Regions from separate parts of the Microcella frigidaquae genome, predicted to be linked through region 1. Evidence: predicted binding sites of a transcription regulator. Region 1 holds the regulator's gene; the other holds the start of a gene.
The links. The regulator LexA, encoded in region 1, represses DNA repair genes until DNA is damaged. The targets are predictions, from matches to a motif close to TCGAACANNTGTTCGA.
Positions count from the first base shown of each region.

Region 1 (7,408 bases):
CGCGGCCTTCCGGTCGCCCGCCCCGGGCTCGGCATCGACGTCGGCAACCCGCATGTCGTCGTGGCGCTCGCGAGCGAGGAAGAGCTCGAGGCCCTCGACCTCGGCCGCGCCCCGCTGCTCGACCCGGAGCCCGAGGCCGGGGCGAACGTCGAGTTCGTCGTCCCCGCCGACCCGCTCGTCGTGGACGGAGTGGGGCGCATCCGGATGCGCGTGCACGAGCGCGGCAGCGGCGAGACGCTTTCCTGCGGCACGGGCGCGGCAGCCGCGGCCCTCGCCGTGCGGCACTGGGCGGGCGCCGGCGCGCCGAGCGCGTGGCAGGTCACCGTGCCGGGCGGGGTGCTCGGGGTGCGGATGATCCCGACCGAGGGTGGCGAGCACGTCACCCTCTCCGGCCCCGCCGAGCTGGTCTACTCGGGCGAGATCACACTCTGACCCTTCGGCTCAGCCGGTGATCGTCGTGATCGGCCCGGTGAGTCCCGAGCGGTTGCGCACCCGCAGCACGCGGAACCCCTTGTTGGTCGCATACCGTGAGACGGCGAGCTCCCCCCGGTAGCGGTCCTCCATCCAGCGCTGCAGCGAGTCGCTGCCGAGGTTGCGGGCGACGACCAGCCAGGCGTCGGCGGCCTCGCGCAGCCGCGGCAGCCAGGCGTCGAGCATGCCGTGCAGCTCGTTCTTGCCGATGCGGATCGGCGGGTTCGACCAGATCGTCATGAACCGGATGTCCTCCGGAACCTCATCGGGCGCCGCCACCCGCACATTGTCGAGCCCGAGCAGCTCGGCGTTGCGCCGGGTCAGTTCGCGCGCCCGCTCGTTGATGTCGACCGCCCACACCGTCGCGCGCGGCGACTCGAGCGCCAGAGTCAGCGCGATCGGCCCCCAGCCGCAGCCGAGGTCGAGCAGGTCGCCGCTCGTCGGGGGAGGCGGCACATGACCGAGCAGCACCCCTGTGCCGATGTCGAGGCCCCCCGGGCTGAAGACGCCGCCCGCGGTCTGCAGCGTCACCTCGCGGCCCGCGAGCGTGACGGTCAACGGCCGTGCGACGAGCTCCCCGCTCGGCTGAGCGGAGAAGTAGTGGTCGGCAGCCATGCGCAGAATCTACCGAAGCCGGGCGAGTACAGTGAACGGCACATGACCGATCGCGACCATTCCTTGACCGACGCCCCCGCCGACGCCGGTGCCGGCACCGCCTCCGACAGCGACACGGCGACGGATGCGGTGGCCCGCGTGCTGGCGACCGCCGAGTCGCGCGCCCGCCGCGTCGTCGTGCAGCCCGCGGCGGCCCTGCAGGCCGACGCGGCCTACCTCGACGATCGCGACGGCGACCAGTTCGACCGCGAGGAGCGCGCGGCCCTGCGCCGCGTGCGCGGCCTCTCGACCGAGCTCGAGGACGTCACCGAGGTCGAGTACCGCCAGCTGCGGCTCGAGAACGTCGTGCTGATCGGCATCTACGCGCAAGGCGACCTGGAGGACGCCGAGAACTCGCTGCGCGAGCTCGCCGCCCTCGCCGAGACGGCCGGAGCCGTGGTGCTCGATGGTCTGCTACAGCGGCGCCCGCATCCCGACCCCAGCACCTACCTCGGCAAGGGCAAGGCGCACGAGCTCGCCCTCATCGTCAAGGAGCTCGGCGCCGACACGGTCATCGCCGACACCGAGCTCGCCCCGAGCCAGCGGCGCGCGCTGGAGGACGTCGTCAAGGTGAAGGTGATCGACCGCACGGCGGTGATCCTCGACATCTTCAGCCAGCACGCGAAGAGCCGCGAGGGCAAGGCGCAGGTCGAGCTCGCCCAGCTCGAGTACCTGCTGCCGCGCCTGCGCGGCTGGGGAGAGTCGATGTCGCGACAGGCCGGTGGCCAGGTCGGCGCCGCCGGCGCGGGCATGGGCTCGCGCGGCCCCGGTGAGACGAAGATCGAGCTCGACCGCCGCCGCATCAACACCCGCATGGCGAAGCTGCGCCGCCAGATCAAGGGCTTCGCGCCCGCTCGCGCGGCCAAGCGCGCCAACCGCGACCGGTACGCGGTGCCGAGCGTCGCGATCGCGGGCTACACGAACGCGGGCAAGTCGAGCCTGCTCAACCGCATCACGCGGGCGGGCGTCCTCGTCGAGAACGCGCTGTTCGCGACCCTTGACCCGACGGTGCGCAAGACGACGACTCCCGACGGCCGGCCGTACACGATCGCCGACACCGTCGGCTTCGTGCGCAACCTGCCGCACCAGCTGGTCGAGGCCTTCCGCTCGACCCTCGAGGAGGTCGCGGAGTCGGACGTGATCCTGCACGTGGTCGATGGCGCGCATCCCGACCCCGCCGCCCAGCTGGCGACGGTGCGCGACGTGATCGGCGAGGTGGGGGCCCGCGAGCTGCCGGAGCTCGTCGCCGTCAACAAGAGCGACCTGCTCGACGACGACGCGCGGCTGCTGCTGCGCGGGCTCGTGCCCGACGCGGTCTTCGTCTCGGCGAAGACGGGGGAGGGCATCGAGGAGCTGCAGCACCGCATCGCCGAACTGCTGCCGAACCCGGATGTCGAGCTGTGGGTCGTCGTGCCCTACGACCGCGGCGACCTGGTGTCGCTGCTGCACGAGCGCGGCCGCATCGTCGAGACCACCTACGTCGAGCAGGGAACCCGGGTGCATGCCTTCGCGCCGCCCGAGGTCGCGACCCTGGTCGAGCCGTACGTCGTCACCGACGCACCGGCGGCCGACGCGCGCTAGTCGCGCACGGGCTCAGACCGAGCGCAGCACCGCCACGACCTTGCCCAGCACGGTCGCCTGGTCGCCCAGGATGGGTTCGTAGGCCGAGTTCTGCGGCAGCAGCCAGGTGTGGCCGTCGCGCTGCTTGAACACCTTGACGGTGGCCTCCCCGTCGAGCATGGCGGCGACGATCTCGCCGTTCTCGGCGGTGCTCTGCTGCCGCACGACGACCCAGTCGCCGTCGCAGATGGCCGCGTCGATCATCGAGTCGCCGACGACGGTGAGCATGAAGAGCTCCCCCTTGCCGACGAGCTGCCGGGGGAGCGGGACGACCTCCTCGACCATCTGATCGGCTGTGATCGGAATGCCCGCCGCGATGCGGCCGACCAGCGGCACCATCGCCGCGTCGCCCACGGAGGGGCCGGGGACGGTCTCGGAGCCGATGCCGCCGCTGCCGCCGGCGTCGTGCTCGAGGTCGATGAGCACCTCGAGGGCGCGCGGACGGTTGGTGTCGCGCCGCAGGTAGCCGGCGAGCTCGAGCTGGCCCAGCTGGTGTGACACGCTCGAGAGGGATGCGAGCCCCACGGCCTCGCCGATCTCGCGCATGCTCGGCGGGTAGCCCCGGCGCGCGACCGAGGCCTGGATCACGCCGAGGATCGCGCGCTGCTTCTCGCTCAGGGTGGTGCGGCGGCGGGTCGCGCCGCCGAACTCGGTCTCATCGGCCATCACGGCTCCGATCGTCGGAGGTCCCCGTCGGAATGTCGGGGGTCACGGGTTCACTGTTCTCGCGACCCTCGAAACTCTATCCAGTTCTCGGGCTCTGCTCAAACATCTGTTCGAGCGTGTCCGGCGATCCGGAGACGAACCGGGCGAAAAGGGTTGTATCTGTGTTCGATAGAAGGTATGTTCGAAACACAGGTTCGCATCGGGCTCTCCCGGCCGAGAGTCGGATGCACCCCCCCGGCGGCCCCCCGGCGCCGGGGGGCCTGTACCCCCTCGCGAACGTCGAGAACATCGCGGACATCGAGGACCACGATCAGAGAGGTCGATGACATGAGCAGCATCACCTACAGCAGCACGGCCTTCGCCATGCCGACGGTCGCACGCACCCGCCTGCGCCTCACCCGTCGCGGGCGCTTCGTCGTCGCCGCCCTCGTCTCGCTCCCGCTCGTGCTCGGCCTGCTCGGCATCGCCCTCAACGGCGGTGGCGCGGTCGCCGGTTCGACCGCGGCCCCGGAGACCGTGACCGTCCAGGCGGGTCAGTCGCTCTGGAGCCTGGCGGAGGAGCTCGCGCCCGACGCGGCCACCGCCGACGTCGTCGCCGACCTGGTCGCCGTCAACGGCCTCGCCGGCGGAGCGGTGCTGCCCGGCCAGGTGCTCATCGTCCCGGCCGCCTACGCCGACTGATTCGCACCTCAGCCGCGAGAGGCGCCCAGGCGCCCGCGACTACGATGGCCGGGTGACGAGCCTCGCCGACCTGCCGATCCGCGACGACCTGCGGGGCCTGACGCCCTACGGTGCTCCGCAGAAGGCCGTGCGCATTGCCCTGAACGTCAACGAGAACACCCACCCGGTGCCGGACGAGGTCGTCGCGCACGTGACGCGCGCGGTCGAGCGGGCCCTCCGCTCGGTGAACCGGTATCCCGACCGCGAGTTCACCGCGCTGCGCGAGCAACTCGCGGGCTACCTGAGCACCGCATCCGCGTCGCCCGTCACGGTGGCCCGGGAGCAGATCTGGGCCGCGAACGGCTCCAATGAGGTCATCCAGCACCTCCTGCAGGCCTTCGGCGGTCCTGGTCGGACGGTGCTGGGCTTTCCGCCCACCTACTCGATGCACGCGATCATCGCCGCCGGTACCGGAACGACCTGGGTCACCGGGCAGCGCGACGCCGACTTCCGGCTGAGCCCCGCGACGGCCGCGGCGGCTGTCGACCGGCACGATCCCGACGTCGTCTTCCTGTGCGCGCCGAACAACCCGACCGGAACGCCGCTCGGCCTCGACACGATCGCGGCGGTCTACGAGGCGAGCCGCGGCATCGTCATGGTCGACGAGGCCTACGCCGAGTTCATGCCCGCGGGCGAGCCGGACGCGCTGAGCCTGCTGCCCGGCCGTGAGCGCCTCGTCGTCTCGCGCACGATGAGCAAGGCCTTCGCCTTCGCCGGTGCCCGACTGGGGTACCTCGCCGCCGACCCCGCCGTGATCGACGCCCTCCGGCTCGTGCGCCTGCCCTACCACCTGTCGGCACTCACCCAGGCGGCCGCGGTGGCCGCGCTCGAGCACGCTCCGACGATGCTGCGCACGGTCGACGCGATCCGCGAGCAGCGAGACCGTCTGCTCGTCGAGCTGGCGGGGCTCGGCTACGCCCCCCACGCCAGCTGGGCGAACTTCGTGCTGTTCGGCGGGGTCGCCGACCCGCAGGCGACCTTCGAGCACCTGCTCGCCCACGACATCCTGATTCGCGACGTCGGTCTGCCGAACCACCTCCGCGTCACCGCCGGGACCCCGGCGGAGACCACGGAGTTCCTGGACGTGCTGGCTAGGATGGCCCGGTGAGCACCCCCCGCATCGCCGAGCTGAGCCGGGAGACGAGCGAGTCGTCGATCGCGCTGCGGCTGAACCTCGACGGCACCGGCCGTTCGTCGATCTCGACGACCGTGCCCTTCTTCGACCACCTGCTGACGGCCTTCGCGAAGCACGCGCTCGTCGATCTCGACGTGACGGCCCGCGGCGACATCGACATCGACGTGCACCACACGGTCGAAGACACCGGCATCGTGCTCGGCGCCGCCATCGCGCAGGCGCTCGGCGACAAGGCCGGCATCGCCCGCTTCGGTGATGCCCTCGTGCCGCTCGACGAGGCGCTCGCGCAGGCCGTCGTCGACGTCAGCGGCCGCCCGTACCTCGTGCACAGCGGCGAGCCGGCCGGCTTCGAGTTCCACCTGATCGGCGGCCACTTCACCGGCTCGATGGTTCGGCACGTGTTCGAGGCCATCACCATGCACGCCGGCCTCACCGTGCACCTCACCGTGCTCGGCGGGCGCGACCCGCACCACATCGCCGAGGCCGAGTTCAAGGCCTTCGCGCGCGCCTTCCGCCAGGCCGTGCAGCATGATCCGCGCGTCCAGGGCATCCCCTCGACGAAGGGCGCGCTCTGACCGCCGTGGCGCCCCGCGTGGTCGTGCTCGACTACGGCTCCGGCAACGTCCACTCGGCGGCGAAGGCGGTCGAGGCGGCAGGAGCCCGGGTCGAGCTGACGGCCGACCGCGAGCGCGTGATGGCCGCCGACGGCCTCCTGGTGCCCGGCGTGGGCGCGTTCCGTGCGGTGATGGATGCCCTCCGCGCCGTGCGCGGCGACGAGTTGATCGACCGGCGCCTCGCCGGCGGCCGCCCAGTGCTGGGCATCTGCGTGGGCCAGCAGATCCTCTTCGAGCGCGGCGATGAGCGCGGCGAGGTCACCGAGGGGCTCGGCCAGTGGCCGGGCACGGTCACGGCGCTGCACGCACCGACGGTGCCGCACATGGGCTGGAACACGGTGGAGGCCCCCGAGGGCTCGCGCCTGTTCGACGGTCTGCACGACGAGCGCTTCTACTTCGTGCACTCCTACGCCGCCCACGAGTGGACCCTCGATCCGCACCCGGCGATCCCCGCGCCGATGGTCACCTGGGCCGAGCACGGCGAGCGCTTCATCGCCGCGGTCGAGAACGGTCCGCTGAGTTCCACCCAGTTCCACCCCGAGAAGTCGGGCCAGGCGGGGCTCCGCCTGCTGTCGAACTGGCTCGTCACCCTCTGACCTGCCGCCGCGGCGCCGACCGCCCGCATCGATGCTGGCCGGGCGCCCGGGCGCGACGGAGTACGATCTTGTGTTTGGCCGCCGGAAACCGGCGAGTCCGCGAGTGATCCGATCAGAAAGTTGTCGATGAGCGAGTTCTCGACCATCCCCGCCCTCACCCTCCTTCCGGCGGTGGATGTCGCAGGAGGCAAGGCCGTGCGCCTCACCCAGGGGGAGGCCGGAACCGAGACCAGCTACGGCGACCCGATCGATGCCGCGCACGAGTGGGCGGAGCAGGGCGCCGAGTGGATCCACCTCGTCGACCTCGACGCGGCCTTCGGGCGCGGCAGCAACCGCTCGATCATCAAGAAGGTCGTCAAGACGACGGCGAAGAACGTCAACATCGAGCTCTCCGGCGGCATCCGCGACGACGCCAGCCTCGAGGCCGCGCTCGCCACGGGCGCCAAGCGCATCAACCTCGGCACGGCCGCGCTGGAGAACCCCGAGTGGGCCGCCCACGTGATCGCGGAGTACGGCGAAGCGATCGCGGTCGGTCTCGACGTGCGCGGAACGACGCTCGCCGCCCGCGGCTGGACCGAGGAGGGTGGTGACCTCTGGGCCGTCCTCGAGCGACTGGAGGCCGCCGGCTGCGCGCGCTACGTCGTCACCGACGTCACCAAGGACGGAACGCTCAAGGGCCCGAACCTCGACCTGCTGCGCTCGGTCATGGAGCGCACCCACCGTCCCGTGATCGCCTCGGGCGGCGTCTCGAGCCTCGACGACATCGCCGCGCTTCGCGAGCTCGTGCCGCTCGGCCTCGAGGGCGCGATCGTCGGCAAGGCGCTCTACGCGGGCGCGTTCACCCTGCCCGAAGCACTGGATGTCGCCGGCCGCTGATCGACCGGCCGACTCGGCCGGTCAGCCCTGGGAGGGGCGGCGGTTCGAGCCGAACG
Region 1 covers NZ_JACHBS010000001.1:505,115-512,522, reverse strand. The annotation lists gene dapF (diaminopimelate epimerase) at 1-432, shown strand, start outside; gene BJ959_RS02470 (class I SAM-dependent methyltransferase) at 442-1,086, opposite strand; gene hflX (GTPase HflX) at 1,129-2,706, shown strand; gene lexA (transcriptional repressor LexA) at 2,719-3,411, opposite strand; gene BJ959_RS02455 (LysM peptidoglycan-binding domain-containing protein) at 3,739-4,092, shown strand; gene BJ959_RS02450 (histidinol-phosphate transaminase) at 4,145-5,239, shown strand; gene hisB (imidazoleglycerol-phosphate dehydratase HisB) at 5,236-5,841, shown strand; gene hisH (imidazole glycerol phosphate synthase subunit HisH) at 5,847-6,476, shown strand; gene priA (bifunctional 1-(5-phosphoribosyl)-5-((5-phosphoribosylamino)methylideneamino)imidazole-4-carboxamide isomerase/phosphoribosylanthranilate isomerase PriA) at 6,603-7,352, shown strand; gene BJ959_RS02430 (SseB family protein) at 7,336-7,408, shown strand, end outside.

Region 2 (7,408 bases), 130 kb from region 1:
TCGCCGAGGGCTACGCGCTCGGCATCTACCCCGAGGGCACCCGCAGCCCCGACGGCGTCATGTACCGCGGCCGGACGGGTGTGGCCCGCATGATCCTCGAGTCGGGGGTGCCGGTCGTGCCGGTCGCGATGATCGACACCGAGAAGGTCATGCCGATCGGGTCGAAGATGCCGAAGGTGGTGCGTCCCGGCGTGATCTTCGGCGAGCCGCTCGACTTCTCTCGTTTCCAGGGCATGGAGGGCGACCGCTTCGTGCTGCGGTCGATCACCGACGAGATCATGTACGAGCTCGGGCGCCTCAGCGGTCAGGAGTACCGCGACGTCTACGCGACCACGGTGAAGGACAAGCGCCCCGCCAACGCCCGGTAGGCTGGAAAACCGGGCCGTCCGCGCGCCCGCACCGCCCTTTTCCACCACCAGTTGTGAGGAATCCCCCCGTGGTCGACCCCTTCGAGCCTGTCGTGCATGCTGACCCCGCCGTCATCGCCGGGCTCGACAACTGGCGCACGCTGCCGATCAAGCAGCAGCCCGAGTGGCCCGACCGGGCCGCCGTGGCCGCCGCTTCCGCCGAGCTCGCCACCCTGCCGCCGCTCGTCTTCGCGGGCGAGGTCGACATGCTGCGTGACCGCCTGGCGCGCGCGGCCCGGGGCGAGGCCTTCCTGCTGCAGGGCGGCGACTGCGCCGAGACCTTCGCCGGTGCCACGGCCGACCAGATCCGCAACCGGGTGAAGACGATCCTCCAGATGGCGGTCGTGCTCACCTACGGGGCCTCCATGCCCGTCATCAAGATGGGCCGCATGGCGGGTCAGTTCGCCAAGCCGCGCTCGAGCGACACCGAGACCCGGGGCGACGTCACCCTGCCCGCCTACCGCGGTGACATCGTCAACGGCTACGACTTCACGCCCGAGTCGCGCCAGGCCGACCCCGCGCGACTCGTGAAGGGCTACCACACGAGCGCCTCGACGCTGAACCTCATCCGCGCGTTCACCCAGGGTGGCTTCGCCGACCTGCGCATGGTGCACAGCTGGAACAAGGGCTTCGCCGCGAACCCCGCCAACCAGCGCTACGAGGGCCTGGCGAAGGAGATCGACCGCGCGGTGAAGTTCATGGAGGCCGCGGGCGCCGACTTCGACGAGCTGAAGCGCGTCGAGTTCTACTCCAGCCACGAGGGCCTCCTCATGGACTACGAACGCCCGATGACGCGCATCGACTCGCGCACAGGCACCCCGTACAACACCAGCGCCCACTTTCTCTGGATCGGGGAGCGCACGCGCGAGCTTGACGGTGCGCATGTCGACTTCTTCAAGCGCATCCGCAACCCCATCGGCGTGAAGCTCGGCCCGTCGACGACGCCCGAGACCATGGAGCGCCTCATCGACGTGCTCGATCCCGAGCGCGAGCCCGGGCGCCTCACCTTCATCACGCGCATGGGCGCTGGCATGATCCGGGATGCCCTCCCGCCGCTCCTCGAGGCGGTCAAGGGTCTCGACGCCAACCCGCTGTGGGTCACCGACCCCATGCACGGGAACGGCCTCACCACGCCCACCGGCTACAAGACGCGTCGCTTCGACGACGTCGTCGATGAGGTCAAGGGCTTCTTCGAGGCGCACCGCGCGGCGGGCACCCACCCGGGCGGCATCCACGTCGAGCTCACCGGCGACGACGTCACCGAGTGCCTCGGCGGCTCGGAGCAGATCGACGAGGAGACGCTGGCGACCCGCTACGAGTCGCTCTGCGACCCGCGTCTGAACCACATGCAGTCGCTCGAGCTCGCCTTCCTCGTGGCCGAGGAGCTCGGGCGCAGCTGAGCGGCGGTCCCGCATCCGTCGCCATGGGGCGGCGGGCGCTCAGTACTGCGCGATGACCGTGACGCGGGAGTTGCGCAGCACGCGCTCGCCCGCGGCCGGGTCGGTGGCCTGCACCGGTGCGAGCGGCGAGTCGCGCAGCCCCGGCGGCACGTTGGTGTCGAGCGCGACCTCGAAGCCGGCCTGCTCGAGAATCGCGATCGCCTCCTCGATCGAACGTCCGACGACGTTCGGCACGTCGACCAGGTCGGGCCCGCGCGAGACGATGATGGTGAGCGTCGCGCCGGGGCGCACGGGGCCGTCGCCGGTGCGCTCGACGCGCAGCACATCGCCCTGGGGCACCTCGTTGTCGAACGCCGACTCGCCGCCGACGATGCCGGTCAGCCCCCTCGCGGTGAGGGCGGCCTGCGTCGCCTCCACGGTGAGCCCGCGCACCTCGGGAATCCTGCCGACCGAGACGATCAGCCGCACCTCAGTGCCCTTGAACGAGTCGGCGCCCGCATCGAGCGCGGCCTCGTCGACATCCACGACGGCGATGACTGAGCCCTCCGGCACGTCGGCATCGAACTGGGGGATGCTCTCGCCGAGCTCGAACCCGGCGCCGACCAGTGCGGCGCGGGCGTCGGCCTCGGGCTGCCCGATTACGTCGGGAACGGTCGTCGGCTCCGGGCCGAGCGAGACGATGAGGGTGACCACGGTGTCGCGGTCCACGACCTCGCCGGCCGGCGGGTCGGTGGCCGCGATGCGCCCGGCCTCGACCTCGAGATCGTAGGCCTCGCCGAGCTGCTCGTCGACGGTCGCGCCCTGCTCCTCGAGCACGAGGCGGGCGGCCTCCGGCGTGGCTCCTCGGACGTCGGCGATGGTGACCCGCGCGCCGGGTCCGGCGCCGAACCACCAGCCGATGCCGGCGGCGAGACCGGCCAGAGCCAGCACCGCCGCGAAGAGGATCCACCCCCGCCGACGATTGGCGGGGCCGCGCCGCGCGAGCTCCGCGGTCGCGCTCGGGCCGCTGTCGGTGCCGGAAGACCCGCGTGTGCCCAGCACCTGGGTCTCGTCGGTCGCCGGGGTCACCGTGATCGGGCTGGTGAGGAGCAGCGTGCGCTGCGTCGCCGCGGCGGGCAGCGCGGTCTGCAGCGCGCGACCGGTCTCGGTGACCTGGTCGAGCAGCGCCCGCGCGTCGGCCGGGCGGTCCTGCGGGTCGCGCGCGGTCGCCCAGAGCACCAGCTCGTCCCACTCCGCGGGAACACGGGGGTTCAAGCTGCTCGGGGCCGGCACCGAATCGTTCGCGTGCTGGTAGGCGATCTGCATGGGCTGCTCGCCCTTGTACGGCTGCTCACCCGTGAGCATCTCGAACATCATGATGCCGACCGCGTAGATGTCGCTGCGCGTGTCGGCCACACCGCGCGTGACGAGCTCGGGGGAGAGGTAGGCGATCGTGCCGAGCAGCGCCTTGCCGGTCGCCGTGTTCGCGCTGGCGGCCCGCGCGAGGCCGAAGTCGCCGATCTTGATGCGGCCGTCATCGGCCAGCAGCACGTTCTCGGGCTTGAGGTCGCGATGCACGATTCCCGCCTTGTGGGCGGCGGCGAGACCGGCGAGCACGGCCTCGGCGATGTCCATGGTCTGCTCGGGGGTGAGCGCCCCGTACTCCTGGAGCAGTTCGCGCAGCGTGATGCCCGGCAGGTACTCCATGACGAGGTAGGCCGATTCGGCATCCTGGCCCTGATCGAAGACATTGACGACGTTCGGATGCGCCAGCCGGGCCGCGGAGCGCGCCTCCTGGATGAAGCGCTCCTTGAACTGGCTGTCATCGGCCAGATGCCCGTGCATGATCTTCACGGCGACCAGGCGGTCGAGCCTCTGATCGGTGGCGAGGTAGACGGTCGCCATCCCCCCGCGGGCGATGCGCGAGCGGACCTGGTACCGACCGTCGATGAGACGGCCGATGAGGGGATCGGTCGTCGCGCTGCTCACCCGCTCAGTCTAGGTCGCGGGGCGGCGTCGACCCTGGAGCCACGCGCGGTGCCGACTGCGACTCAGGTGAGCTCGTCGTACCAGGCCCAGGCGCTCGTCTCCCACTTGGCGTACGCGTCGGGGTAGGCCGAGATCTGCACGGCCTGCGCCGCACGCGTGAGCGTCATGCTCTGCCAGCCGGGGATGTCGAGCAGGCCGCGGGTGTAGCCGGAACGACCGACGTAGAACAGCCGGGCCGCGTGGCTCGGGATCTGCAGGTCCGCGGCGGTTCCCCAGCCGGAGCTCGGGCGCTGCTGGAAGAGGCCCACCGAGTCGCGGTCGCCCCACGAGAGGTTGCGCAGCGACGACTCCTGCATGGCGGTCGCGAGCGCGATCACGATGCCGTAGGTGGGAACGCCCAGCTCGCGGCCGACCCGCACGATCGTCGCTGCGTGCGTGCGCATCTCGGCCGTGAGCGGCGTGACGGTGCCGCCGCTCGGGGGGCGCGGGGTGCTCGGCGTTCCCGGCGTCGACGGCACGGTCGGGCGGTTCACCACGGGGGGAGCGGCCACCGGAGGGGGCGCGGCGGGCAGCACGGGGCGCTTGGCCACGGTCATGTCGGCGACCGCCGCGGCGAGTTCGGTGCCGCCCGCGTCGCCCGCGGCGGCCTGCTCCGCGATCGGGGCTGAGGCGGCGACGCGCGCGGATGAGGTCTCGACGGGCACGTCGGCAGCGGCGCCGACGATCGGAGCGGGCGCGGGGGCCGGTGCCGGCACGCGCCCCGGCACCACGATCGACTGGCCGGGGTAGACGATGCTCGTCCAGGTCAAGCCGTTGGCGTCGAGGATCGCCTGGGTCGTCACCCCGAACCGGGCGGCGAGTGACGAGAGGGTGTCGCCCTTCACGATCGTGTACACCCCGCCCACGGTCGTCGGCGTCGGCAATCCGGTCGCCTTCACCGGGGCCGACGTCAGACGGAGGACCTGGCCGGGGAAGATCGGTGCCGACCAGGAGAGGCCGTTGAGCGCGAGCACGGCGGCCGTCGGCAGCCCGAAGGACTGCGCGATGGAGCTGACCGTGTCGCCGGGGGCGACCGTGTAGACGGCGGGGGCAGTCGTGGCCGCGGCCGTGCGGGTCGCGAGGGCTCCAGGGATGATGGCCGCGCCGAGCCCGCTGACCACCGAGCGCATGTTCACAGGCTCGGGCGCATGCTGCGGGCGGGGGGAGTGCGGCTTGCGCGGTGATGCCGCGTCGGCGGGGGTGGCGACCCCGACACCGAGCGCGATGGCCCCGGTGAGCACGATGGGCATGGTGGAGAAGGCGGCGGTCCGCAGCCGCGGCGAGCGCGCCGGCAGGGCGGGTCGGGAAGCGCGCTCCGGGTTCGGCGGCGCGCTCGGGGCGGTGCGCGGCGAGAGGCCGGCGAGCACGGCTCGGGCGCGCGGGTCGATGTGCTGCTCGATGCCCGGCTCGGTGCCCGGCTCGCAGGACGGCGCGGTGCTCCCGGCATGCCTCGGATCGCTCATGCGCGAAACCTCCCCTGCCCCCGTGGGCGCACTGCGGCGCGATGGCCCCCCGGCCACTGTTTCACAGTACTACGCAAGTGAAGAGAAGTGGAAGATGTGGTTTCCGTTCACATGTTCGTAACATTCGACTCGTCGGGCGACGGGGGGCAGAGCATGGCACTCTGGTGACGTGGCTTCCGAATCCGCTCGCTGGTTGACCGTCCCCGATCTCGTCGAGATCCTGAACCTCAGCCCCGGACGGGTGCATCGACTGCTCGAGGAGCGGCAGCTCCTGGCCGTGCGCCGTGACCGGGTGCTCGTCGTGCCGGAGGAGTTCCTGCTCGACGGCGCGCCTGTCAAGGATCTGCGCGGCACCCTGACGCTCCTGGCCGACGACGGTTTCAGCGACGACGAGGCGATGGACTGGATGCTGACGCCGAACGAGATGCTCGGCGCGTCGCCGATCGCGGCGCTGCGATCGGGCCGCAAGGCCGAGGTCCGACGCGTCGCCCAGGCGCTCGCCTTCTAGGTCGCGCGGCGCGTCACCAGATCGCTGAGCCCGATCAGCTCGGCGCGCGCGGCGCGGCTCACGGGAGCATCCTCGAGCGCGTGGAGCGCCTCCTGCACGGAGCGCTCGATGATCCGCTCGGTCGTCTCCACGGCGCCGCTGTCGCGGATCGTCGCCTGCAGCGTCGCGATCTGGTGATCGGTGAGGTCGGGTTCGCCCAGCAGCTCATCGATGAGGGCCACGGCGCCGGCGGGCAGTGCGGCGCGGGCCAGCGCGATGATCACCGTGCGCTTGCCCTCACGCAGGTCGTCACCGGCAGGCTTGCCGGTGACCGAGGGATCGCCGAAGATGCCGAGCAGGTCGTCGCGCAGCTGGAAGGCGACGCCGAGGGGCAGGCCGAAGGCGCGGAGCGCGGCCACCTGCTCGAGCGTTCCGCCGGCCATCACACCGCCGAGGGCGAGCGGAGCCTCGATCGAGTACTTGGCCGACTTGAAGGTCACGACGCGGTGCGCGCGGGGCAGCAGCTCGGCCTCGGGGGAGTCGCGCCAGGCCACCTCCTCGAGAATGTCGAGGTACTGGCCGACCGTCACCTCGGTGCGCATCGTCTGGAACTCGGCACGGGCCGCGCGCGCGCTGCGCGGATCGCCGAGGCGCGCGAGTCCGACGTCGAGCAGCTCGTCGCTCCAGCCCAGCAGGAGGTCGCCGAGGAGCAGCGCCGTCGCCGTGCCGTAGGTGCGGGGGCTGCCGGTCCACTCATGGCTGGCGTGGTCGGCCTCGAACCGGCGGTGCGCCGCCGGCATGCCGCGGCGCGTGTCGGAGTTGTCCATGATGTCGTCGTGCACGAGGGCGGCGGCGTGGAACAGCTCGAGCGCCGCGGCGGCCTCGATGACGCTCGGCAGATCGCTGTGGGTGTCGAGCTCGGCGAGGAGGTCGTCCGGTCGGACGGTGCCGGCGACCGCGTGCCAGCCCCAGTAGCAGAAGAGGGCGCGGAATCGCTTGCCGCCGCCGAGCAGGTCGCGGCTCGCATCCATGAACACCGAGAGCTCGGGGGCGATCTGCTCCAGCTGGGTCGCACGCTCCTCGAGGAAGCGCTCCAGCCGGGCGTTGACTAGGTCGACTAACCGGGTTCTCTCAGGCACTCGCCTAGCCTATCCAGCGCGGCGAGCCTAGAATGTGGGGGGAGGGGGCTTCCCCTCCTAGTCGTCGAAGGGGTCATCATGCCGCTGTCTGAGCACGAGCAGCGCCTCCTGGAGGAGATGGAGCGCAATCTCTACCAGAACGACGCCGATTTCGTCGCCACCGTCGCCGGCCGCCGAGGCAAGCCGAACTACCGGCTCATCGTGATCGGCGCGCTGCTCGCCGTGGCCGGTGTTGCCGCGCTGGTCGCGGGCGTCATCGTGCGGCAGCCGATCGTCGGCGTCGTGGGCTTCGGCCTCATGCTCGGCGGCGTGCTCATGGTGCTCTCGCCCGGTCGCGGTGCGGCCGAGCCGGCCGCCGCCGGCCGTTCGGGTTCCGCCCGTGCTCCGCGATCGTCGTGGATGCAGACCATGAACGAGCGCTGGGAGCGTCGCCAGGACGAGCGCGGCGAGTAGCCCTCCACGTTCCTCCACGTCAGGGGTCGGCCTTCGGGCCGGCCCCTTTTTC
Region 2 covers NZ_JACHBS010000001.1:370,223-377,630, reverse strand. The annotation lists gene BJ959_RS01800 (1-acyl-sn-glycerol-3-phosphate acyltransferase) at 1-368, shown strand, start outside; gene BJ959_RS01795 (class II 3-deoxy-7-phosphoheptulonate synthase) at 437-1,807, shown strand; gene pknB (Stk1 family PASTA domain-containing Ser/Thr kinase) at 1,847-3,775, opposite strand; gene BJ959_RS01785 (LysM peptidoglycan-binding domain-containing protein) at 3,838-5,277, opposite strand; gene BJ959_RS01780 (Rv2175c family DNA-binding protein) at 5,447-5,785, shown strand; gene BJ959_RS01775 (polyprenyl synthetase family protein) at 5,782-6,903, opposite strand; gene BJ959_RS01770 (SCO2097 family morphological protein) at 6,982-7,356, shown strand.
Region 2: BJ959_RS01785 (LysM peptidoglycan-binding domain-containing protein) is a predicted target of LexA. The motif match lies at 5,381-5,396, and genes of this name have one in related genera.